DNA from 3 places in the Pseudomonas sp. P129 genome. Region 2 is predicted to be linked to each of the others. Evidence: riboswitches for the same ligand, from Rfam matches in the RefSeq annotation. Region 2 holds a riboswitch; each other region holds the start of a gene.
What was found. Region 2 has a riboswitch for cobalamin ahead of KBY02_RS13265 (CbtB domain-containing protein). Riboswitches for the same ligand answer to the same signal wherever they lie in the genome.
Positions count from the first base shown of each region.

Region 1: linked by a shared signal. The riboswitch ahead of KBY02_RS12845 (ABC transporter substrate-binding protein) and the one ahead of KBY02_RS13265 (CbtB domain-containing protein) in region 2 are both predicted to bind cobalamin.
Region 3: linked by a shared signal. The riboswitch ahead of cobO (cob(I)yrinic acid a,c-diamide adenosyltransferase) and the one ahead of KBY02_RS13265 (CbtB domain-containing protein) in region 2 are both predicted to bind cobalamin.

Region 1 is NZ_JAGPYS010000004.1:187,113-190,454, reverse strand. Features, by position in the region: gene KBY02_RS12855 (phosphatase PAP2 family protein) at 1-412, opposite strand, end outside; gene KBY02_RS12850 (histidine phosphatase family protein) at 379-1,074, opposite strand; cobalamin riboswitch at 1,391-1,590, shown strand; gene KBY02_RS12845 (ABC transporter substrate-binding protein) at 1,720-2,733, shown strand; gene KBY02_RS12840 (FecCD family ABC transporter permease) at 2,730-3,342, shown strand, end outside.
Region 2 is NZ_JAGPYS010000004.1:296,258-299,599, reverse strand. Features, by position in the region: gene cobW (cobalamin biosynthesis protein CobW) at 1-842, opposite strand, end outside; cobalamin riboswitch at 961-1,185, opposite strand; cobalamin riboswitch at 1,244-1,459, shown strand; gene KBY02_RS13265 (CbtB domain-containing protein) at 1,555-1,737, shown strand; gene KBY02_RS13260 (CbtA family protein) at 1,748-2,470, shown strand; gene KBY02_RS13255 (cobalamin biosynthesis protein) at 2,448-2,897, shown strand; gene cobM (precorrin-4 C(11)-methyltransferase) at 2,930-3,342, shown strand, end outside.
Region 3 is NZ_JAGPYS010000001.1:1,058,932-1,062,273, reverse strand. Features, by position in the region: gene KBY02_RS04565 (cobyrinate a,c-diamide synthase) at 1-1,187, opposite strand, end outside; gene cobO (cob(I)yrinic acid a,c-diamide adenosyltransferase) at 1,213-1,824, opposite strand; cobalamin riboswitch at 1,915-2,129, opposite strand; gene KBY02_RS04555 (PQQ-dependent sugar dehydrogenase) at 2,249-3,342, shown strand, end outside.

The DNA.
Region 1 (3,342 bases), 110 kb from region 2:
CAACTATGACGAAAAAGAAGTCCAGCCGGTGCCTGCGTGCAAAGCGCAGGAAGGTGCCCAACCGAGAACCCGTCAGCCGCCTCGCGAGGCGCGAATCATCATATTTTTCCAGCAACGGCCAGACAAAGGACAGCATCGCACCGATGATCGCCAGCTCTCCGGTCCAGTTCGGAAGGATCCGCGCCCATCTGTGCGTGATGTTCTCGAACAAATGGCTCTGGCCTATGGGAAACACCCCGGCCGTAGAATCAAAAAACAGATCAGTCAGTTGCCGGTCGATCGTGGTCAGGTCGAAAGTAACGAAGACCAGTAAAGCGAAAAACACCGGTACACCCAGGTTGATGCCGTAAAACCGCAGCCTGGCGCTGGAAGATGTCGTCAATTGAATTGCTCGCGGTTGAGGTTTGCCCATTGCCCGGCATTCAGGGAGCCGAGAATTTTCGGCGGATGGCTGCCGTCTATTTGTACGAAAAACGCCTGGGCGTACTCACTCGAGCGCTCGCCGCCAGGTACGCCGACCTTGCGCTCGAACTGGTCGATGCAGCCACTGTGGGTCACCAGCACCATGTTCTCGCCGCTGACCTTGTGAGCCTGCACCGCTTTCATGAAGCCGCTGTCACAGTCGTTGATCCAGTCTTGGCCAGCCACCGCGTGCCCGGCCAACAGTTGCGCAGTCTGTTGCGTGCGGGTCTTGGGGCTGGCGATCATGCGCGCGTGGTCCATGCCCATTTTCTGCAACCCGGCGCCCACCGCCAGAACGGCGTCGCGGCCGTTGGAGGTAATGCCGTCGGCGTCGCTCATGCACGGGTTGTTCGAGCGGTCACAGCGTTCGGCATGGCGAATCATCACCACCACATTGCCTTGCCGCCAATGCTCGCGAAGGCCGGAAACGCTCAGGTTGCTGCCGACCCCCAGGTCCACCACGTGCACGCCCGAGAACGCCGAGTAGAACCATGCGCAGATAGCCGTCAGCACGACGGCAACAGACATCGATACGATGTGCCGATGCAACTTGTAGCGCTGACTGATGCCCGAACGGGGCAGTACATTCTTGTTGATTATCGTGTCGGTCAAGGGACCACTCCTGCCATGAACCTATGTCTGGCGTTGACCCAGGGAGTGCCCGAGGTCTGCGCCGCTCCCATGCAGGCAAGATAGGTTCAGCATCGTCCCGATGCAGTGAAGAAGATGTGAAAAACGTGTTGTGGCCCAGCGCCACATTTTTCACGCGAGCCCTCTGGAATGGGGCTTTGCGGTTTTACGGGCGTGAACATGAAGATAATTTAAGCGTTTTTCCGGAAAGCTCCGTGTCCATCCGGACAATTTTGACCTGGCCGACCGTCTGCTGAAGCTGCGGCGCGCAAAGGATTAGCCACTAAAACGCTTATCGTTTACCATGCCGCGCGTCGGTTTCCGAGAGGAACTAACAGGGAATTCGCACGCCTTTCTCACCAGGCGAAAAACGAAACTGCCCCCGCAACTGTAGGCACCGAGCCTGCTCCATGACTGCCACTGGATCGTGATCCGGGAAGGCCGGAGCCTGGCGATGACGTGTCAGTCAGGAGACCTGCCGACCCGCTTCAACCCACTAACCGGCGGGGTGTCCGGGAAGGACATCCGCACGCGCCGGCATTTCCCGCCGTGCCCGGTCATCATCCGGGGATGTGTTTCCTGATGTGCATTGCGCCCTGGCACCTGCTCCAACGGAGACCGCATTCCATGTCGCTGCCCCGCCTCGCCGCACTCGCTGCCAGCCTGACGCTGTCCACCCTGGCCCTTGCCGCCCCCACTCAGTACCCGCTGACCCTTGAAAACTGTGGCGCGACCCTGACCTTCACGCATGCGCCAACCAAGGCTGTGACCATTGGCCAGGCCGGCACCGAAATGCTTTACGAACTGGGCCTGGGCGACAGACTGGTCGGCACTTCGCTGTGGTTCAACAATGTATTGCCACGCTTCAAGGCGCAGAACGACAAGGTCGAACGCCTGGCCGACAACGAGCCCAGTTTCGAGGCAGTGATCGGCAAGCGTCCGGAACTGGTGGCCGTGCAGTTGGAGTGGATGGTCGGCAAACAGGGCGCGGTCGGCACCCGCGAGCAGTTCCATGACCTGAAGATACCCACTTACATCCTGCCGTCCGACTGCGAAGGCAAGGACAATCTGGTCGGCGCCGATGGCACACGTCTGGAGCCCTTCCGCATCGAGACCATCTACAAGAGCATCGAGCAACTGGCGCAGATCTTCGATGTGCAGGATCGCGGCGACGCGCTGGTTACTGACCTCAAGGCCCGCCTGAGCGCGGCGATTGCCAACGTCAGGCAGAACAAGGCCAACGACGTCTCGGCGCTGTTCTGGTTCTCCAGCTCCGACCTTGCCAGCGACCCTTTCGTGGCAGGCCGCAAAGGTATTCCGGACTTCATGCTCAACAGCCTGGGTATGCGCAATATCGTTCAGTCCGACGAAGAGTGGCCAACCGTGGGCTGGGAAACCATCGCCAAGGCCAACCCGAGCATTCTGGTCATCGCGCGCATGGATCGCCGCCGTTTCCCGGCCGACGATTACCTGAAAAAAATCGAATTCCTCAAGACCGACCCGGTGACCCGCAACATGGACGCGGTCAAGCATGACCGGATCGTGATCATCGACGCCGAGGGCATGCAGGCTGGCCTGCGTCTGTTCACCGGGTTCGAGGAACTGGCTGACGCCGCCAACCGTTTCAACGCTGCCAAATGAGATTGCCGATAGCATTGAGTCATGTGCTCTGGGTTTCGGCGGTGCTGGTGCTGGCGATCATGATCGGGGCCGCGATCGGCGAAACCTCGATCAGCCTGCAGGTGGTTTTTCAGGTGCTGGCCAACAAACTCTGGGCCGCCGGCTATGTGCTCGACCCTATAGACGAAGGCATCGTCTGGAACTACCGGCTGACCCGCGCCATTGTCGCAGCCGCCTGCGGGGCCGGGCTGGCGATTTGTGGCGTGGTGTTGCAGTCGTTATTGCGCAACCCGCTGGCAGACCCGTATCTGCTGGGGATTTCCGCAGGGGCCTCGACCGGCGCGGTACTGGTCGCCATTCTGGGCTTCGGTGCAGGCGCAATCTCGATGTCGGCCGGCGCCTTTGTCGGTGCCGTGGCGGCATTTTCGCTGGTCGCCCTGCTGGCGCACTCTTCACGCGGCACCACGGCAGCCGGGCAGATCATTCTGGCCGGGATCGCCGGTTCGCAACTGTTCAATGCCCTGACCTCGTTTCTGATCACCAAATCGGCAAGCTCCGAGCAGGCACGCGGCATCATGTTCTGGCTGCTGGGTAACCTCAGCGGCGTGCGCTGGCACTCGGTCTGGCTGG
Region 2 (3,342 bases):
TTCAGTGCATCGAGCAGGACTTTTTCATCGGCTTGCGGCAGCTTCAGGGAAATCGAATCGAACGCGTCGTGATCGTGGTCATCATGATCGTCATCGTCGTGGTGATCATGGTGGGTCTTGCGAGCGTCGATGTGCAGCTCGGACTCGGCACCGACACCCAGCAGCACGCTGATCGGCAGGCGACCGCTGCTGGCTTCGATCACCTTGACCGCAGGCGGCAGCTCCTCGGCAACTTCGGCACGCACCGTCGCCAGACCTTCGGCGTCGATCATGTCGGCCTTGTTGAGGATCACCAGATCGGCGCTGGCCAGTTGATCGGCAAACAGTTCGTGCAGGGGCGACTCGTGGTCCAGGTTGGGATCGAGTTTGCGCTGCGCATCGACCTGATCCGGGAAGGCAGCGAAGGTACCGGCCAGTACCGCCGGGCTGTCGACCACCGTGATCACCGCATCGACCGTGCAGGCGTTGCGGATTTCCGGCCACTGAAAAGCCTGGACCAGCGGCTTGGGCAGCGCCAGCCCCGAGGTTTCGATCAGGATATGGTCCAGATCACCACGGCGCGCGACCAGTTCGCGCATGACCGGGAAGAACTCTTCCTGCACGGTGCAGCACAGGCAACCGTTGGCCAGTTCGTAGACCCGGCCGTTGGCTTCTTCTTCGGTGCAGCCGATCGTGCACTGCTTGAGGATTTCTCCGTCGATGCCCAGCTCGCCGAACTCATTGACGATGACCGCAATGCGCCGCCCTTCGGCGTTGTCGAGCATGTGCCGCAACAGGGTGGTCTTGCCCGAGCCGAGGAAGCCGGTGACGATGGTGACGGGAAGCTTGGCCAGTGTTTTCATCAGGTGCCCTTTGGCAATGCGGCGGGCAAACAGGACGAGAGCCGCATGCATGACACGCAGATCGGATCGCCACCGGATCACCCCGCCCGGTTGTAGTGAGAATTCTCCAGGGCCGCAGCACGTGTGGCCCGTTCGAGGCAGGTCTCCTGGCTCACGGCGGCGTGCGGCAGGCAATGAACAACGTGCCGACACGCATTCATCGCGCCTTCCCGCCGCAGCAGTGGCTGTGCAATGAACATGACCGTTTACAGTTGCGGGGGCAGCTGCGGCATGTACCGCATTCCCGTCTTAGCTCCACTGGGTGATGTTTTACCCAGGGAGAACCTCGAACCGGCAAGGCTACGCAGTGACTGCAGACAGGTCAATCGTTCAGATTGACGCTGCCCCGCCGCCCATGCTCTCCTGTGCGCCTTGTTTCGGGTGCCCCTCACGGGGTGAAACGGGAAACCGGTGCGCTCGCGTTGTCGAGCAAGTCCGGTGCTGCCCCCGCAACGGTAAGCGAGCGTAGGTCTGATCCACTGTGCCACTGGCATGGGAAGGTGGCCTTGCAGGCTTTGACGCACTGACGTCTCGGCCCCTCGCGAGCCCGGAGACCGGCCCGATATGCTTGCAATGACAAACCCGCGGTGGGCGGGCGCAGTTGAAACCTCCGGCGTCTGCCGGCAGGTTCTTTTGCGCGTGGCCCACTTGCCGATCATCAAGAGGGAACGCCATGTCGACCATCAGCAGCCACGCCGCCGCACCCAGCTCCACACGCATTCAACGCCTGACCGCCGCCATCAGCGCTGCGCTTCTCGGCGCCTGCCTGGTGTACTTCGCCGGTTTCTCGCACATCGCGGCCGTACACAACGCGGCACACGATACCCGTCACAGCGCTGCCTTTCCTTGCCATTGAGGGCCACACATTGTTCAAGCGAATCGCCTATACCGCAGGTTTCACCGGCCTGCTCGCCGCCCTGCTGCTGACCCTGCTGCAAAGCCTGTGGGTGGTGCCGCTGATCCAGCAGGCCGAGACCTACGAAAACGCGCCTGCCGAGCAACTGCATCAGCACGCGGACGGCGCGATGGCCGAACACAGCCATGCCCATGAAGAAGCGGCCTGGGAGCCCGAAAACGGCTGGCAGCGTGTGCTATCCACCACTGGCGGTAACCTGGTGGTCGCGGTGGGCTTTGCGCTGATGCTTGCCGGGCTTTACACCCTGCGCGCGCCGGGTCGCACCGTGCAAGGCGCATGGTGGGGGCTGGCGGGTTTTGCCGTGTTCGTGCTGGCCCCCACCTTTGGCCTGCCACCCGAACTGCCAGGCACAGCCGCGGCCGAGCTGAGCCAGCGGCAGTTGTGGTGGCTCGGCGCTGCCGCGTCGACTGCCGCCGGGCTGGCCTTGCTGGTGTTCGGTCAGAACTGGCTGCTCAAAGCACTGGGTGTGGCGATTTTGCTGGTCCCGCATGTGCTTGGCGCGCCACAGCCGCTGGTCCATGAAAGCCTTGCTCCCGAGGCGCTGGAATCGCAGTTCATGATGGCCTCGCTGCTGACCAACGCGCTGTTCTGGGTCGCGCTGGGATTGATCAGTGCCTGGCTGTTCCGCAGAAACGATGTGCATAACGACAATGTCGACCTGCATCAAGCCTGATCCAGCGACGCTTCAACCCGGCGCAGCACTGGTGGCCGGGCTGGGCTGTCGGCGCGGCTGCTCGGCTGCGCTGTTGCGCGATCTGCTCGAGCAAAGCCTGCAGGCACTTGAGCTGGACATCGGCCGGGTGACCGCGCTGGCGTCCATCGACCTGAAACAAACCGAGCCCGGCCTGCTTGAGCTGGCCGGGCAACTTGCAGTGCCGCTGGTGTGCTTCAACGCTGCGCAACTGGTGGCCTGGGAACTGCACCTCACGCACCGTTCTGCGCAGGTGTTCCAGAGCACTGGCTGTCATGGCGTCGCCGAAGGCTCGGCTCTGGCGCTGGCGGCGCAACTGGGAGACGGTACCGCCACGCTGCTGATCGAACGGCAGAAAAGCGCGCAGGCCACATTTGCCTTGGCAATCAGCCCTGCGCACAGCGGATAATCTCCCCGCGCTCATTCACCCCGGAGAATTCATTGACTGTCTATTTCATCGGCGCAGGCCCTGGCGATCCCGAGCTGATCACCGTCAAGGGCCAACGCCTGATTCGCAGCTGCCCGGTCATTATCTACGCAGGCTCGCTGGTGCCCCTCGCCGTTCTGGAGGGCCATCAGGCCGTGCAGGTGACCAACAGCGCCGAACTGCATCTGGAGCAGATCATCGACCTGATCAAGCGCGCGCACTCACAAGGCCAGGATGTGGCACGCGTGCACTCCGGGGACCCAAGCCTGTATGGCGCTATCGGCGAGCAGATCCGCTATCTGCGCGAACTGAACATTCCGTTCGAAATCATTCCGGGGGTCACCGCGACCGCTGCCTGCGCTGCGCTGCTGGGCGTCGAGCTGACCCTGCCGGACGTTTCGCAGAGCTTGATTCTGACCCGCTATGC
Region 3 (3,342 bases), on a different contig from region 2:
CCATTGGGGCTGACGCCACGCGCAATCGGCTGCAGCTCGGTGCTGGTCAGCGAATGGTGATAAGTGTGACCGTGCAGCGTGCCCTCGGGCAGCTCGACGGCTTGCAAGGCCAGCGCGGCCAGACGCTTCTGCATGACCGCTTCACCGGACAGCAAGCCGACCAGTTCGGCGCGCACGCCCTCGACATCGGTCAAGGCTTCGAGCAAATAGAGCATGCCGCCGCACTCGGCGAGAATCGGCTTGCCGGCAATATGGTGAGCCCTGATCGAAGCCTGCATCGTGCCATTGGCGGCCAGCGCGACGTGGTGCAGCTCCGGGTAGCCGCCTGGCAGGTACAGGCTGTCGGCGTCGGGCAGCTCGCGATCATGGATCGGCGAGAAGAAGCTCAGCTCGGCGCCCATGTTCCTCAGCAGGTCCAGGCTCGCGCCGTACAGAAAGGCAAAGGCTTCGTCGCGCGCGATGGCGATGCGGATGCCGCGCAGCAGCGGCTCGACCTGCACCGGGTCGGGCGCAGTAAAGGTCACGGCCGGCGGCAAGGCCACTTCGCAGGTGCTGGCCAGCGCCGCAGCCGCCATGTCCAGACGCACGTCCAGATCATTGAGCTCACTGGCCTGGACCAGCCCCAGATGGCGGCTGGGCAATTCGAAGCCGACCTCCCGGGACAGGGCGCCGTACCAGCGCAGGCCTTCGGTCAGGCTGTTCTCCAGCAACTGCGCATGGCGTACCGTGCCGACGCGATTGGCCAGCACGCCGGCGAACGGCAGATCAGGCTGATAGCGCGCCAGGCCCAGCGCCAGTGCGCCAAACGTCTGCGCCATGGCCGTGCCGTCGATCACACCGAGTACCGGCACGCCAAAATGCCGGGCCAGGTCGGCGCTCGACGGCGTGCCATCGAACAGGCCCATGACCCCTTCGATCAGAATCAGGTCGGCCTCGTCAGCCGCTTCCCACAACAGGCGACGGCTTTCATCGGCACCGACCATCCACATGTCGAGTTGATAGACCGGCGCGCCACTGGCCCGCTCGAGAATCATCGGGTCGAGAAAGTCCGGGCCGCACTTGAACACCCGGACCTTGCGCCCCTGGTTGCGGTGCAGGCGTGCCAGTGCAGCGGTCACCGTGGTTTTGCCTTGCCCGGAGGCAGGCGCAGCGATCAGTACCGCCGGGCAATCACGCGGGGCTCTCATTGCAATGCGCTCAATGATGAAGGGTTCACAGCTCGATACCTTTCTGCGCACGAATACCGGCCTGAAACGCGTGCTTGACCACGCCGATCTCGGAAACAGTATCGGCCAGGTCGATCAATTCGGCTTTGGCACCGCGGCCAGTCACCAATACGTGCTGCATCGGCGGACGTGCCTGCAGATCGCTCAGCACCTGTTCGAGGTCGAGGTAGCCATGTTTGAGGGCGATATTCAGTTCGTCGAGCACCACCAGACCAATGGCCGGATCGCGAAGCATTTCCTGAGACACGGCCCAGGCGGCCTCAGCGGCGGCGATGTCACGCTGGCGATCCTGGGTTTCCCAGGTGAAGCCCTCGCCCATCACGTGATAGCGCACCTGCTCGGGGAAACGGCGGAAAAACATTTCTTCGCCCGTGCTGTTGCGGCCCTTGATGAACTGCACCACGCCACACTGCATGTCGTGGCCCATGGCCCGGGCGAGCATACCGAACGCCGAGCTGCTCTTGCCCTTGCCATTGCCGGTCAACACCAGCAGCAGGCCGCACTCGTTGGGCGAGCTGGCAATACGCTGGTCCATGAAGGCTTTCTTGCGCTGCATGCGCGCCAGATGGCGTTCGTCGCGTTCGGGGGATTCGTTCATCTGGGCTCTCCGCTCGGGGCAGGCGACAACAGACGGAAGGACAGCACTGGACAGCACGGCAACGCCCTGCACAGAACATCACCCTCCGTGATGTCATTGAGTGATTCAGGCCGGTCTCCGGGCTCATGAGCGGGTCACCCCGGCTGCGCGCCTTCCCATGTCGAAACACAGTGGCGTCAGGCACAGCCTTGACTCATTTACCGTTGCGGGGGCAGCGCCGGGATCGGATCTGTCGACCCACACCGGCTTCCCTGTTTCACTCTGCCAATCGAGGATTGCAGAGCACCTGAAACAAACCGCGAAGGGTAGAGGGTTGGACCGGGAGCGTCAATCGACACCGTCGCTGCGGAACGTGATTGAACCTAGCGGGTTGGCGGCGCCTCTATCAGTTACTGGACCACGCCCTTGTTAATGGAGATCGACAATGTTCAAACTCAGACCCCACTACGCAGTGTTGCTGCTGGTCGCCGGCGGCCTCGCTGCCTGCGGCGAGTCGTCGAGCCTGCAAGTCTCGGATGGAACAGGCCCCTCGCCCAAGCTGCCGGAGCCCAACAAGACGCTGATTCCGACCGTCAACATCGCCCCTGCCGTAGGCTGGGAAAAAGGCGCCAGGCCGGTCGCCGCGCCGGGCACACAAGTGGCTGCGTTCGCCGAGAACCTCGACCACCCGCGCTGGCTGTATGTGTTGCCCAACGGTGACGTGCTGGTAGCAGAAACCAATTCCCCCGCCAAACCGGATGATTCCAAAGGCATTCGCGGCTGGGTGATGGAAAAAGTCATGGGCCGCGCCGGTGCCGGTGTGCCCAGCGCCAACCGCATCACCTTGCTGCGTGACGTGGACAAGGACGGTGTGGCAGAGACCCGCACGGTTTTCCTGCAAAACCTCAATTCGCCGTTCGGCATGACCCTGGTGGGCAACAAGCTGTATGTCGCCGACACTGACCGCCTGATCAGCTTCCCGTATGAATCCGGGCAGACCTCGATCAGCGCGCAAGCGACCAAAGTGGTCGACCTGCCGGGCGGTACGCTCAATCACCACTGGACCAAGAACGTCATCGCCAGCAAGGATGGCAGCAAGCTGTACGTGACCGTGGGCTCCAACAGTAACGTGGCCGAGAACGGCATGGACAAGGAAGAAGGTCGTGCGGCGATCTGGGAAGTGGACGCGGCCACCGGCAACCACCGGATCTTCGCGTCCGGCCTGCGCAACCCCAACGGCATGGATTGGGAACCGAAGACCGGCAAGCTGTGGACGGCGGTCAACGAGCGCGACGAGATCGGCAGCGATCTGGTGCCTGACTACGTGACCTCGGTGCAGGACGGCGCATTCTACGGCTGGCCTTACAGCTATTACGGCCAGCACGTCGACGAGCGCGTCAAGCCGCAGAACCCGGCACTGGTCGCCAAGGCGATTGCCCCGGATTACGCAGTCGGTCCGCACACCGCTTCGCTGGGCTTGGTGTTCGCCGACGGCAAGACACTGGCTGCGCCGTTCAACGAGGGCCTGTTCATCGGCCA